3 regions of the Arthrobacter sp. GW822-FHT05G07 genome follow, and region 1 is predicted to be linked to each of the others. Evidence: riboswitches for the same ligand, from Rfam matches in the RefSeq annotation. Region 1 holds a riboswitch; each other region holds the start of a gene.
The links. Region 1 has a riboswitch for thiamine pyrophosphate ahead of AC1RJY_RS08840 (ECF transporter S component). Riboswitches for the same ligand answer to the same signal wherever they lie in the genome.
Positions count from the first base shown of each region.

Region 2: linked by a shared signal. The riboswitch ahead of thiO (glycine oxidase ThiO) and the one ahead of AC1RJY_RS08840 (ECF transporter S component) in region 1 are both predicted to bind thiamine pyrophosphate.
Region 3: linked by a shared signal. The riboswitch ahead of thiD (bifunctional hydroxymethylpyrimidine kinase/phosphomethylpyrimidine kinase) and the one ahead of AC1RJY_RS08840 (ECF transporter S component) in region 1 are both predicted to bind thiamine pyrophosphate.

Region 1 is NZ_JBXALT010000004.1:318,075-322,862, reverse strand. It holds gene mnhG (monovalent cation/H(+) antiporter subunit G) at 1-48, shown strand, start outside; gene AC1RJY_RS08850 (DUF4235 domain-containing protein) at 110-370, opposite strand; gene AC1RJY_RS08845 (NUDIX hydrolase) at 401-1,090, opposite strand; TPP riboswitch at 1,533-1,669, shown strand; gene AC1RJY_RS08840 (ECF transporter S component) at 1,746-2,366, shown strand; gene AC1RJY_RS08835 (ABC transporter ATP-binding protein) at 2,366-3,958, shown strand; gene AC1RJY_RS08830 (energy-coupling factor transporter transmembrane component T family protein) at 3,955-4,749, shown strand; gene AC1RJY_RS08825 (GNAT family N-acetyltransferase) at 4,746-4,788, opposite strand, start outside.
Region 2 is NZ_JBXALT010000003.1:83,589-88,376, reverse strand. It holds gene AC1RJY_RS05585 (thiazole synthase) at 1-736, opposite strand, end outside; gene thiS (sulfur carrier protein ThiS) at 740-976, opposite strand; gene thiO (glycine oxidase ThiO) at 973-2,241, opposite strand; TPP riboswitch at 2,234-2,352, opposite strand; gene thiE (thiamine phosphate synthase) at 2,380-3,051, shown strand; gene AC1RJY_RS05565 (ferritin-like fold-containing protein) at 3,082-3,750, opposite strand; gene AC1RJY_RS05560 (TM2 domain-containing protein) at 3,907-4,788, shown strand, end outside.
Region 3 is NZ_JBXALT010000005.1:62,525-67,312, reverse strand. It holds gene rplU (50S ribosomal protein L21) at 1-36, opposite strand, end outside; gene thiD (bifunctional hydroxymethylpyrimidine kinase/phosphomethylpyrimidine kinase) at 414-1,961, opposite strand; TPP riboswitch at 1,952-2,050, opposite strand; gene AC1RJY_RS09540 (Rne/Rng family ribonuclease) at 2,213-4,788, opposite strand, start outside.

The DNA of each region.
Region 1 (4,788 bases):
GTAGTCCAAAGGGCGGCCGCCGGTCAGGAACCGGGGAGCGACCGCTAGCAGCAGCCACAACGAACGCCGGGTCACCTGCAGGTGATCCCGGCGTTCGTGGTTCGGGTGCCTAGACGATGTCGTGGGTCTTCGCGAAGCGCGCGATGGCGCGCTGCGTGCCCCGGCTTGCCAGGACCTGGATGAGCGTGCTCACAAAAGCCGAAATCAGTGCGAATGTCAGCGCCGAACGCAGACTGGTTTCCATATCGTCGTTGCCCATGGGTGGTTTGTTGCCAGTGGCCTTTTCCCACCCTTTATTGACGAGTTTGGTGCCTACGAATCCTGCTCCGAGGCTTACTCCGGCACCGATCAGCTTGAAGAAGAGGTTCATGCCCCCAGCCTAGCTCTAAAGGCCACACCGTTAGCGGCGGCTTTCCCGTTCCTTGAGGAACGCCGCCAATGAACCAACCGGCGCAAGTACTGGAACGACTGGGTGTTCGGCCGACCAGACAGCGTCCACGGTTCCGAGTCCGGCGATTTCTTTGAGCAGGTAATAGGTGGGCGGCATCAGTTTCAACGTGCCTGCGGCTTCCGCTTCAAGAATGTCCGCCACCGGCATCCACAGTGATTGCCAGGCTTCCGTGGTTTGGTGCTGCGGCGTGGCTCCCGGAGAGGGCTTGGCAACGTAGAAGAACGTGTCGAAGCGTTTGGGCATGTCCGTGGGGGTGATCCAGTTGGCCCACGGGCGGAGGTCGGAGGCATCGATGGTGAGTCCGGCCTCCTCCTGAACCTCGCGGATGGCGGCAGCGAGTACCGTCCCGGCGTTCTTCGCTGCTGCTCCCGGATCCGCGCTCAGGGAGCTCTGGTTCCAGTCGGCTGCGTGGCGTTGAAGCAGCTCCGCCGGGTAGTCCCACCCGCTCTGATCGGCGGCATCGACGCGTCCGCCAGGGAAGACCACCATTCCGGCGGCAAAGTCCATGGTGCTCACCCTGTGTTGGACGAAGGCTTCGAGGCCGTCCGAGGCGTCGCGGAGCAGGATGACGCTCGCTGCCAGGCGGGGTTCCGCCACGGCGTTGGTGTCTGTAAGTCCCGAGCCGGAGATGTCCGTCATGAAATGTGCCCCTTTGCCGCGGTGAAGTCTGCTGATTCATTCTCTCAGGTCCTGTTGTGGGGCCTGGTGTGCAGGGAATGGCGTGGGGGAAGGGTGCAGAGCGGGCCTCGCAATACGCACCCCCGTCTCGTTGTTAGGCCTGGTGTGCAGGGAATGGCGCGGGGGAAGGGTGCAGAGCGGGCCTCGCAACGCACCCCCGTCTCGTTGTTAGGCCTTGTGTGCAGGGAATGGCGTGGGGGAGGGGTGCAGAGCGGGCCTCGCAACGCACCCCCGTCTCGTTGTTAGGCCTGGTGTGCAGGGAATGGCGCGGGGGAAGGGTGCAGAGCGGGCCTCGCAACGCGCGTGGCAACGGGCACCTCAAGGACGGGAAGCCGATTGTGACTGGACCGCAGCGCCCGCCACGGACTCAGGTGTAAACTGAACCAGCCCATCAGGGCAGATTTGATAACGACAGGGGAGCGCCGCCGTCGGACTCTGCAGAGATGCAGGAGACGCGAGGGCGCTGAGAGTGCGGACAGCCGCAGACCCTCGAACCTGATCCGGTTAGTACCGGCGCAAGGGAGTCGAGCTTCTCAGAGTGTCCGGATGCGGACGGCGCGAGCCGGACCCGGGATCCGGGGAGCACTTTCCCCTCCTGTAACCTCAGGAGGCAGAAATGACCACGGTAAACGTGAAGAAGGCCAGTTATAACTGGCGCGTTGTAGACATCGTTGTGGCGGCTCTTATCGCCATCGCCGGCGGCGTGATCTTCTGGGCATGGTCCCAGGGCGCGGCACTGGTATCCATCCCCATGAACGCGACGTATCCGCCGCTCACAGGCTTGATTGCCGGTGGCTGGATGATTCCCGCGGTCCTGGGAATGCTCATTATCCGCAAGCCCGGTGCTGCGCTGTTCTGCGAAGCCGTCGCCGCCACCGGTGAGCTCATCATGGGCTCGCAGTACGGCACCACGGTGCTGATATCCGGCGTTTTGCAGGGCCTGGGCGCCGAGCTCATCTTCGCCGCCTTCAGGTACAAGAAGTTCAACCTGCCCACCGCGCTCCTTGCGGGCGCCGGCGCGGGCCTCTTCTGCGGCCTGAACGACTCCTTCCTGCCATGGGGTTGGAACATCGCCTACGAGGCCATCGACAAGCTGGCCTACATCACCTTCACCACGATCTCCGGTGCCATCATCGCCGGCGCCCTCTCCTGGGTTGCGACGCGCGGCCTCGCCAAGACCGGGGTGCTGAGCTCCTTCGCCTCGCGCAAGGCCGCTTCGGAGCCAGTCTTCAACTGATGTCCGCCACGCAAAGCGGCACGGTCCGGCCTGCCGCCATCTCCGCCGAGGGCTGGGGATGGCGGCATGCCGGCCGGGCCCAGCCTGCCATTCAAGGCCTGGACCTTCGGATCGAACCGGGGGAACTGGTTCTGCTGCTGGGCCCTTCGGGCGCCGGCAAGTCGACCCTCCTGCACGCCCTCGCCGGGGTGCTGGGGGATGAGGAAGACGACTCGGATGAGACCGGCTCCCTGCTGATCGACGGCGTCGCGCCCCGCGAGCAGCGTGGCCGTGCCGGACTGATGCAGCAGGATCCGGAAACGCAGGTGGTCTTGTCGCGGGTTGGCGACGACGTCGCCTTCGGCGCGGAGAACCTTGCAGTTCCGCGGGACGAAATCTGGTCCCGCGTCCATGAAGCGCTCGACGACGTCGGGTTGCGTACCGCTGCGGGTGGCGGCCTGGCGTTGGATCACCCGACGGCGGCGCTCTCCGGCGGCCAGAAGCAGCGCCTCGCGCTTGCGGGCATTTTGGCCATGCGCCCCGGCCTGATCCTTCTGGACGAACCAACAGCCAACCTGGACCCGGCAGGTGTGCTCGAGGTCCGGGATGCTGTTGGGCGCTGCCTGGACAAGACCGGCGCCACGCTGGTTGTGGTGGAACACCGCGTCTCTGTGTGGAAGGACCTGGTGGACCGGATCGTGGTCCTGCAGCCGGGATCGGCCGCAGGGTCCAGCACGGCCGCAGGGGCCGGGCGGGTCACGGGCGGCGTCCTCTTGGACGGCCCTCCGGACCAGGTCCTTTCCGAGGCCCGCACTATGCTCATGTCGGCAGGCGTCTGGGTGCCCGGGTACGTCCCGGCAACCCGGGGGCGGCACAATGAGCCCGACACCGCGCAGCTTCTCCTCGCAGCCCAGGACCTTTCTGTTTCCCGTGAAAAGCCACGGCGCAAAGGGTTCAAAACCATCCCGCCCATGCCGGTGCAAACGGGCATCAGTGCGCAGGTAAGAGCTGGCCAGGCACTGACCATTACGGGCCCAAACGGTGCGGGCAAGTCCACGTTCGCGCTCACGTTGGCCGGCCTTTTGGCGCCTGTGGACGGCAAGGTGAGTGCCGCCGTCGAGCTTTCCGAAGGCGCGGGCATTGACCCGTACAAGTGGAAGGCGGAGCAGCTGATCGCCCGCATCGGGACGGTGTTCCAGGAGCCGGAGCATCAGTTCGTCACGGGCAAGGTCCTGGATGAACTCATGTTCGGTCCGAAGCATCTGGGCCATGGCGAGGAACGCGTGGATGAACTGTTGGAGCGGTTGCGGCTGACGCATCTTGTGGACGCCAACCCGTATACGTTGTCCGGCGGGGAGAAGCGGCGGCTTTCGGTGGCCACGGTGCTCGCAGCACATCCGAAGGTTCTTGTCTTGGACGAGCCCACGTTCGGCCAGGACGCCAACACGTGGGCAGAATTGGCGTCGTTCCTTTCCGAGTTGCTGGACGCTGGAACCGCGGTGGTCTCCGTGACCCACGATCAGGAATTCAGTGCCGTACTCGGCGGCACAGAACTGCGGCTAGGCCCGATCACGGAGGGCCGAGCCACCCATCAGGAAGCCGGCGCAGCATGAGGGACGCACTGAATATTCGCGGAAACCACTCCCTGCTGACCCGTGCCAACCCTCTGGCCAAGTTCGTAGCGGTCTTCCTCATATCCCTTGTGCTGGCACTGTCCATTGACTGGGTCTCGGCCTCAACGGCACTCATTGCTGAACTGGCGCTCTTCCCGTTGGCCGGCCTCACTTTCAGGCTTTTATGGCGGCGGGCCTGGCCCCTGATCATCGCGGCCGCGATCGGCGGCTGGAGCACCGCGATCGTGGCGGCGGACAGCGGCGCTGTACTGCTCGACGTCGGGCTCTGGTCCATCAGCGAAGGTTCCCTTGAGCTGGGGCTTGGTTTCATGCTCCGCGGTTTGGCGATTGCGTTGCCAGCGATCTTGCTGATGACGTGCACCGATCCCACAGACCTGGCCGACGCGCTGGCGCAGAAGGCCAGGCTGCCGCACCGCTTCGTCCTCGGATCCCTCGCTGCCATGAGGCTGGTGGGCCTCATGGCAGAGGAGTGGCAAACCATCGGAATGGCCCGCCGTGCCCGCGGAGTCGGTTCCCAAGGCAGCCCTTTTCAGCGTTTGAAGGCCACGCTCGGCCAGAGTTTCGGGTTGCTGGTTCAGGCTGTTCGGCGGGCGTCGCGGTTGGCGGTGACCATGGAAGCGCGCGGCTTCGGCGGTGGTCAAAGGACGTGGGCGCGGGAATCCACCTATTCCCTCCTGGATGCGTGGGTAGTCCTTGGAGGACTGGTTATCTCAGCCGGTGCGGTCCTGACGGCAGTGGGCGCGGGAACCTGGAGCTTCGTCTGGCGCTAGCGCGCGGGACGCTGCTGGATTTCATCGAAGCCTGCCCGC
Region 2 (4,788 bases), on a different contig from region 1:
CCAGCCTACCGGCGATCACAGCGTGTTTGAAGGCTTCCCCCATCTGTACCGGGTTCTGAGCCCGGGTTACAGCAGTGGCCAGCAGGACGGCGTCGCAGCCCAACTCCATGGCCAACGCGGCATCGGAGGCGGTTCCGATTCCCGCGTCGAGGACCACAGGTACGGAGGCCCGGGACACGATGAGTTCAATGTTGTGCGGGTTCAGGATGCCGAGGCCTGTTCCAATGGGTGATCCCAGGGGCATGACAGCGGTGGCACCCAGGTTTTCGAGCCTGAGCGCGAGCACGGGATCGTCATTTGTGTAGGCGAAAACCTTGAAGCCGCGGTTCACCAGTTGTTCCGTTGCATCCACCAGTTCCACGGCGTCGGGCAGGAGCGTGTGTTCGTCGGCGATGACTTCCAGCTTCACCCAATCGGTCTCCAGGGCTTCCCGTGCCAGTTCAGCAGTCATCACGGCGTCCTTGGCAGTAAAGCAGCCCGCAGTGTTGGGAAGGACCCGGATGTTGTGGTTCACCAGGAGCTGGAACAGCGATCCCGTTTCGGCTGGGGAATAGCGGCGCATGGCCACGGTGGTGAGCTCGGTCCCCGACGCCAGGAGCGCTGATCCCAGGCCATCGAGGCTCGGCGCGCCTCCGGTACCCATGATGAGCCGGGAACCGAATTCGACACCGTCGATCACCAGCGCGTCAGTGGAATGAACGTCAGTGGTGCGAACGTCAATGTTTGCTGTTGTCATGGTTCAGCCTCCTTGGACTGCTGTTACGAGTTCGAGTTCGTCTCCGTCGGCCAGCGCCGTCACGGCCCATTGGCTGCGGGGCACCACCTCGGAGTTACGTGCGACCGCGACTCCCAGCTTGCCGCCGTCGGCCGCTTGTCCGCGAGGGTCCAAGGCGCGGCCGGTGATCGCTGTGACCAGGGTGCTGACGGATGCGTCATCGGAGACTGCGTGATCGGTTCCGTTGAGTTTGATGTTCATGCTGTTTCCTTGGTGGGAGCGTGTGCTGCTGGTGTAAGAACTTGGGGAACTGAAGCGTTGCCCGCGAAGCGATCAGGCAGGAACGGAGTCCATCGAGGGTCCGTTGTGCCGCTGATGAGTTCGCCCACGATTCTGGCGGCCACGGGAGTCAGGAGCACACCGTGGCGGAAGAAACCTGTGGCGATCACCAGGCCGTCAGTGTCGCCGTGGGGACCGCTGACCCGTCCGAGCAGGGGGGCGTTGTCCGGGGTTCCAGGGCGGGCGCGGGCGGTTGCTTCAAGGAGTTCCAATTCCGCAACTGCGGGGACCAGGGCTTGGGCATCCCTCAGCAGCTGGTAGACGCCGCCGGCCGAGACCGCGTTGGAAGACGCTGACAATCCGTCTTCGCGTTGCGTCGCCCCAATCACCACGGTTCCGTCATCCCGGGGAACTATGTAGACGGGAACGCCTCGAACCATCCCCCGAACAGTGGACGTGACCAAGGGCCGGAGGTTGTCGGGGACGCGAAGCCGGAGGATGTCGCCATAGACCGGCCTCACCGGAAGGTTCAGTCCCTCAGGGAGCCCCGACAGTTGGGATGCCCCCAGCCCGTTGGCCACCACAGTCTCCGCGGCGCGGACCACGACTCCGGATTCGAGTTCCACTCCGGTGACCCGCCCGTCATCCCTCAGCACACCGCGTGCCGGGGAAGGAACGGCGAATCCGTCATCGGCCCCGGACACCCAGGAACCGTCGTCAGGTGAATGGTTTGCTAATCCAGCCAGGAGGCATGCGGCGAGCTTTCGCGGATCCACTTGGTGGTCGGCGGGAATATCGAAAGCGCAGGAAATCTGTGGGCTGAGGAGCGGCTCGCGTTGCCTCGCGTCCCGCAGGGCCAGAGGTTCAACTCCCAATCCAGCTGCGAGCTGTACGGACCTCAGGTCTGCGAGCGCCCTGCGGTCGGCTGCGTCGGCACCCACGGCGAGGGTCGGCGTCGTGCGGTATCCGCTGCCCTCTCCACCCACGTGCAGTCCGTCCACGAAGGAAGGCCACAGCCGCGAAGATTCGACCATCAATTCCAGGAGGTCTCCCTCCTGATAATGCAGTTCGCTGACGGGTGCAAGCATTCCGGCGGCGGCGAACGTTGCACCCGAGGCCGGGACGGGATCGATCAGCGCCACTGAACGGCCAAGTCGCCGGGCTTCATGAGCGATGCCAAGGCCTATGATGCCGCCGCCAATGACGGCCACGTCTGCCTGGATGGGGGTATGGCGGGGACCTGCCATTCGTTTCCTTCCCTACGCCGGTACTAGCCGGATCAGGTCAAGCGGTCGGCGCTGAAGCCCTCTCAGCCGGACAGTCATATGACGAATGTCGCGGCTCCCGCAGTACGTGCCCAGTTTAGAGGAACTACTCTGGTTTCCATGACCCAGCCTGACGCCCTCGCCTCCGCCCGCCTCTATCTGTGCACTGATGCCCGTCAACGGCAGGGCGATTTCGAAGACTTTGTGGACGCCGCATTCGCTGGAGGCGTTGACATCATCCAGCTCCGCGACAAGACTCTGGAAGCTGCCGAGGAGCTTGAATTGCTGGCCGTTTTGCGGAGCGTCGCACAACGGCACGGACGGCTTTGGGCTGTCAACGACCGGGCCGATGTTGCCAGTATTTCCGGGGCTCCTGTATTCCACATCGGTCAAAAGGACCTGCCCCTGACGGCAGCGCGAACCCTCTTGCCGAACGTGACCGGCATCGGTCTTTCCACCCACACACAGGAACAAATCGATGCGGCAGTCGCCACCTCCCAGGGCCCCCTGGGACTGGACTATTTCTGCGTGGGTCCGGTCTGGGCAACGCCTACCAAACCCGGCCGCTCGGCGGTGGGGCTGGACTTGGTCACATATGCCGCAGAAGCGGAAAAGCGTTCGGGCAATGCTGTGACACTTCCTTGGTTCGCCATTGGTGGCATCGACCTCAGCAACGTTGAACAGGTAGTGGAAGCGGGAGCCAGCCGGATCGTCGTGGTCCGTGCCATCACCGAGGCAACAGACCCGACGGCGGCAGCCAAGTCGCTGCTGCAAGCACTGGACACCGTGTAGTTTCCCGCCGAATTCAAGTGGTCTTAGCCGCTACGCGGTCAGGCCAAGGCCTGTCATCCGGCGCCCGTGTTTATCGGCGAGTTCCGTCGTTAAGCTCCTGACCGCTGCACGCGCATCCCCGCCGCCTTTCAGCAATGGTCCCAGCAGGGGGTGTTCCATGCCGACGCGCTGCGCCTGCGTCAAGGCCTCCCCCACCAAGCGGCGACCCCACAATGCAAGGCGCGAGGCCAGGCGCGGGTCGTCAGCCAAGGCCCGCCTGATCAGGACCCGAAGGACTTCCGTGGCCTGGTCAGGGGAAGCGACGCGTTCAACGAAATGCCGCGTTGTTGGGTCGAGGAACATCGATACGGCCCTGTAGAAGTCCGATGACACCGTATCGATGACGTACGCCTTCATGACAGATTCGAACCAGTCCCCCGGTTTGGTGCGCTCATGGAAATGATCGAAGGAGCGCTGGAACGGCAGCATGGCTTGTTCCGGATCGACGCCCATCTCCGACAACCGGTCATTGAGGAGCGCAAAGTTGCCGTAGGCGCCCACGGCGATCTTCGCGAACACAGACCTGTCATGGAGGGTGGGGGCATAGCGCGAATCCAGGGAGAGGCGCCCGAAAGCGGATAGCTCGCCATATGCCATGGCTCCAAGCAACTCCGCGGAGAGTTGCCCGGCAGAGGCTGCAGCGTCCGGGGAGATGCCCATGGATCAAGACTATCCCTGGTGGGCCACAACCTCCCCGGGGTCGGGTTCCTGCTTCCAGTGCCATTCCTACTAGGCTGGCTCGAAGTGAGTTGACTGCCGCATGCCCCTCATGCCGTAGGTCCTCCTCCTCGCACCCACTTCACTGAAGGATTTTCAATGAGTCACCCCAGTTACCCACCCGCGCCGCAGAACGACGCCGGAGCAGGAATTCCGCAGGTGCCTGCCGCACCCTACGCTTACGGCGGCCAGTTCCAGGGTGGGGCACAGCCGGGCTACCAGCCCGGACCGGATTCAGGCCCCTACGGAACCCCGGTGGGAGCTCCGGCGAAGTCCTTCATGACCACATGGATCCTGGCCCTGCTCCTGGGTAGCTTCGGTGTGGACCGCTTCTATCTGGGCAAGATCGGTACCGGAATCGCGAAGCTGCTCACAGCCGGCGGCTTCGGTATCTGGTCCATCGTTGACCTCATCATCACGCTGACGGGAAACGCCCGGGACAAGCAGGGCCGTCCGCTTGCGGGTTACCCGGAGAACAAGAAGAAGGCATGGATCATCACCATTGTCGTCTGGTTCGCGGGCCTGATTGTCGGAATCGTGTCCACGGTGTTGTCGTTGACCTTTGTTGCTGCTGCAGTCCAGGGTGCAGGCACCGATGCCCCGGTCCTGCCGTCGGCCTCCCAGGAGGCACCGGCACCGTCGTCGGGCACTGCCTCTGATGACGGTTCCTTAACCGTCACCATGTCCGAGGGCAACACCGTGAAAGTCAGCCTCCTGAACTCCGGTTACACCACCGAAATTCCCGGGATGTCCTACATGAAACCGACCAGGGGAGGCTTCCTCCTCTTGGAGGTTTCCTGGGAGGCCACAGCTGGAAGCAGTTACGCCTCACCCTCGAACTTCGAGGCCTTCGACGCGGACGGCGCCAAGGGCGAGGAGATCTACGTGGAGGAAGGTCTGGGAGGACTGCCTTCCGGGGATGTTGCCGCCGGAGAGATGCAGCGGGGAGTCATTGCCTTCGACATCAAGAACGGCCCCACC
Region 3 (4,788 bases), on a different contig from region 1:
TTGGCGGCCGCCTGCGCGGACAATCGCGTACACCACTTGGGTACTCACTTCTCTCGACGTTTATTACAAAATTTGCGTGCGGAACCTTCAACCGGAATCAGGCCTGGTTCGCGCTGTGCCTCAACGCCGTGGACTTCTGATCGAAGTCCGCGAGTCATCCCATGAACAATTCCAAGGGGCATAACCCAAGTGTTGGCGTAAGCACCGAAGATCAAGATTACGCTAGTTTGACCTTCAGCTGCAAATGAGGCCGGGTCCGGAGGCTACCTCGTGACTTGCGTCACGAGTTGTAACGGACTCTCCCGGCACCGTGCCCATACAGCCTACAGGTTTTCGGCGAGATTAACGCGATTCAGGCAACGACGCGCTGACGTGTCTCCGCAGTTGCCCGCAAATGCATCCGTGGTAGCGGGCTAGCCGCGGCCGATGGAAGGCTGCGCAAACAACCGCGGAGCATCAAAAAACGCCGTCTCATAACGGCAGGACTGGATGAAAGCGTCCATCATGGCGGCCCGCTCCATCTCCGAACCCGCAATGGCCGCAGCATCCGTGAAATTGATCGCTTTCCGGGTTGCGGCAGCGAAGTCCTCGTCGGCGTAGGTCTTCAGCCACTCGGCATAGGCGTGATCTGCGGGGGCTCCGGCGTCTACATACGATGCATGAAGCTGCCGACCCACCTCCGCGTACAACCAGTAACAGGGCAGGATCGCCGCGAGCACCACCGCGTAGCTGCCGGAAGCCGACTTTGCCAGTAGATGATCCACATAGGACTTGGTGACCGGGCCGGTGGCCGTGGAGGCCTCCCTGGTGCTCAGCCAGTTCCTGTGCAGCTCCGATTCAACTTCCAGGCACTGCTGTGATGCCTTGGCCCAGAACAACTGCTCTTCCTCCGTGGGGGCCAGGGCCCCCGCACGCGCCAACACCCTGGAGTACCCATTGAGGTAGATCGCATCTTGGGCGAGGTAGTAGTTGAAGTCACGTTCCGGGAGTTCGCCCGATTGAAGTCCTTGAATGAACGGAAGCCCGTAAATGGATTCGAGCTCTGGACCGGCTTCCTTCCACAAGGTCGCAGCGAAGGCGCCCGGCTTGGATGCCTGCTGGAGGTGGTGGAAGTGATGCACGGGCCCGTTCCCCTGCCCCACCTCGAGGGCCTCAGAGGTTGTCAAAGCCCCCAGTAACCAAGACTTCGCTTCCTGCAGTGAAACTTCCCAGTCACCCGTGCGTGCCTGGACTGTAGCCAAGGCGGACGACAAGGAGCACCCGGTTCCGTGGCTGTTCCGCGTTTCGACCCGGGGACCTGTTATCTCGATCACGTCCCGTGACAGCATCCCACTGGTGTTCACCAGTGCATCAGGACATACCGGACCAGGCAGGTGGCCACCCTTGACCAGGACCGTGTTTCCGTACTCCGCTGCCAGCCGTTTGCCTTGGTCCAGCGCCGATTCCCATTCTGTTGCCTCCGGCTCCCCCAGCAACATGGCAAGTTCCGGAAGGTTCGGGGTGATCAGGTCGGCCAGAGGCAGCAGCGAACGCAAAGCCTTCTCCGCTGACTCGCGCAGGAGCCGGTCGCCACTGGTGGCCACCATCACCGGGTCCAGGACCACGACGGCGGGACGCACCTCTTCAATCCAGCCGCGGACCTCGTCTATGACGGTCGCATCGCCGAGCATTCCGATCTTGACGGCATCAATGGTGATGTCGCTGCTGATGGCGTCCAGTTGCTGTCGGAGGAACTGCGCGGGAGGGACATGGACGGCGATGACCCCCATGGTGTTTTGTGCGGTGAGAGCCGTGATGGCAGCCATTCCGTAACCGCCGAGTGCTGCGATGCTCTTCAGGTCCGCCTGAATTCCCGCGCCGCCGGAAGGGTCCGAGCCGGCAATACTCAGTACGCGTGGGGTTGCCCGGCCCGAGTTCGGAGCGTCGAGTGGGTACACAGCTGAATATGGTGATGCAGTCATGAGGACATCCCTTCGCCGGTGCTAACCGGACAGGTTCAACGGGTCTGGATCTCAGCCTGGCCCAACGCCCGGCACCCCGTGTCAGTCCCCAAGCCTAGCCGGGAAGCGACGTGGCGCGGGAACCGGACCACGTCGCGACCGGGATGTGACCACGGATGCATGGAATGCGTGGCCTGCGCGGACAAGAAAGGCCCTGCACAGTCCGCCGTTGGCAGATTGTGCAGGGCCCTCTCAGCTGTTGCTGTCCGGATTTAGAGCTCGGAGGCAGGAACTCCAACTCCGAGGATGATGGGCTCGTCGGTTGATGCCTTCTTGGCTTGTTCCGCGGGCACCTTGGCCTCATGGGCCGAGCCTCGGGGGGCCGAGGCCGTCACCTCATGGTGCTCGACGCTGGTTTCATTGGCCGCGCCTTGGGCCCGGCTGGCACTCCGGTTGCGGCGGCCACGACGACTACTCGTAGCCTGAACAGCCTCGGGAGCTTTTTCGGCACGGGCCGGCACATCAGCCTTCGGGGCATCAGCAGGCTCCGGCACGACCACCGGCGCGGCTTCTTCCGCAGGTGCCGGAGCAGCGCCGAGGTGCGAGAACGCCTCGGCCAGGAGGTCCAGGCTCATGGCAGGCTTGGCGGCCTGCGGTTCCTCGTGGTGCTCAACGAACGGCAGTGCTACTTCTTCGCCGCCGAAACGCAGGACGGGAGTAGACCTTGCTTCCTGGACTGCTGCTTCCCTTTTTTCTGCTTCGCGGGCAGTTGCTCCGGCTTCGCCGCTGGCGGCGGTACCGGATGCGGGGCTAACGGCCGGCTCGTGGCCCGCCGCCCTTGCCTGCTCCTCTGCGCGGTGAACTTCGTCGTCGTGCAGGTGGGCGGCGTGCGCTGCAGCGGCAATCGTCGCCAGGGCAGCCCGGGTTGCCTCAGCCTTGGCTTGCCGGGCGGGATCCTGTGCTTCGACCGGAGCCGAAGGTGCAGCCGGGGCGGACGTCGTCGTATGGACCTGCGCGGGGGCTTCGGCGATGGCCTGTCCCCCACCCTTGCCGCGGCGGCGCTTGCGTTCCGTCCGCGCTGCAGGCTGCTGTGCCTCGGCGTGCGGGCGGTGGTGCTCGGCGGCAACCACGTTGGCGCGGCGGTGTTCAACGGGCTCGTCGTGGGTGACAACGCCCCTGCCGGCGCAATGCTCGCACTGCTCACCGAAGACCTCAAGGAGGCCGGTACCCATACGCTTGCGTGTCATCTGGACCAAGCCCAGCGACGTCACTTCGGCCACCTGGTGCTTGGTACGGTCGCGGCCAAGGCACTCGACCATGCGTCGCAGGACGAGATCGCGGTTGGATTCCAGGACCATGTCGATGAAGTCGATGACGATAATGCCGCCGATGTCGCGCAGACGGAGCTGGCGAACCACTTCCTCAGCCGCTTCAAGGTTGTTCTTGGTCACCGTTTCTTCGAGGTTTCCGCCGCTGCCGGTGAACTTACCGGTGTTGACGTCCACCACGGTCATGGCCTCGGTGCGGTCGATGACCAACGAACCACCGGACGGCAGGAAGACCTTACGCTCCAGCGCCTTGTGGATCTGCTCGTCGATGCGCCAGGCAGCGAAAATGTCCTGGTCCTTGGTCCACTTTTCAAGGCGGCCCACCAGATCAGGGGCAACGTACGTGACGTAGGCCTCGATGGTGTCCCAGGCGTCGTCACCGGAGACGATCAGCTTGGAGAAGTCCTCATTGAAGACGTCACGGACCACCTTGATGGTGAGGTCGGGTTCGCCGTAAAGCAGTTCAGGGGCCAGGACCTTGGTGGACGAGGCCTGTCCTTCGATGCCTTCCCACTGGGCGCGCAGACGGTTGATGTCGTGCGTCAGCTCTTCCTCCGACGCCCCCTCAGCGGCTGTGCGGACAATGACACCGGCGTTTTCCGGCAAGCGGTCCTTCAGGATGCGCTTGAGGCGGTTGCGTTCGACGTCGGGAAGCTTGCGGGAGATGCCGGTCATGGAACCACCGGGTACGTAGACCAAGTAGCGGCCCGGCAAGGAGATCTGGCTGGTGAGCCGGGCCCCCTTGTGCCCCACGGGGTCTTTGGTCACCTGGACCAGGACGGAGTCGCCGGACTTCAGGGCGTTCTCGATCCGGCGTGGCTGGCCTTCAAGATTGACTGCGTCCCAGTTGACTTCACCGGCGTACAGGACCGCGTTGCGGCCACGTCCGATGTCCACGAAGGCAGCTTCCATGGAAGGCAGAACATTCTGGACCTTGCCCAGGTAAACGTTGCCGATCAGGGAGTCCTGCTGGGTCTTGGAGACGAAGTGCTCAGCCAGAACACCGTCTTCCAGGACGCCGATCTGAATTCTGTCGTCGCGCTGGCGGACGATCATCTGGCGGTCCACCGACTCGCGGCGGGCAAGGAACTCGGCCTCGGTGATGACCTGGCGGCGGCGTCCGGTTTCGCGGGATTCGCGGCGACGCTGCTTTTTGGCCTCAAGCCTGGTGGAACCTTTGACGCCGGTAACGCGGTTGGACGGGGCTGTTTCCGTGATGGGGCGCGGTGCGCGGACACGGGTGACGGTGTTGGGCGGATCATCGTCCGAGCCGCCGGTCAGTTCAAGATCCTGGTCTCCGCGGCGGCGGCGGCGCCGGCGACGCGACGTGACGCCTTCTTCAAGGGCTTCGGCTGCCGGAGCTTCTTCGTCTTCGGACTCGGTGCCGTCCTCGGCCTCGTTCTCATCGCGTTCGGTTCCGCGGCGTCCACGACGGCCACGGCTCCTGCGACGACGACGGCTACCGGCGTCCTCCAGCTCGCCCTCAGCGGCGGCTTCGCTTTCTTCTTCTTCGGGCTCCT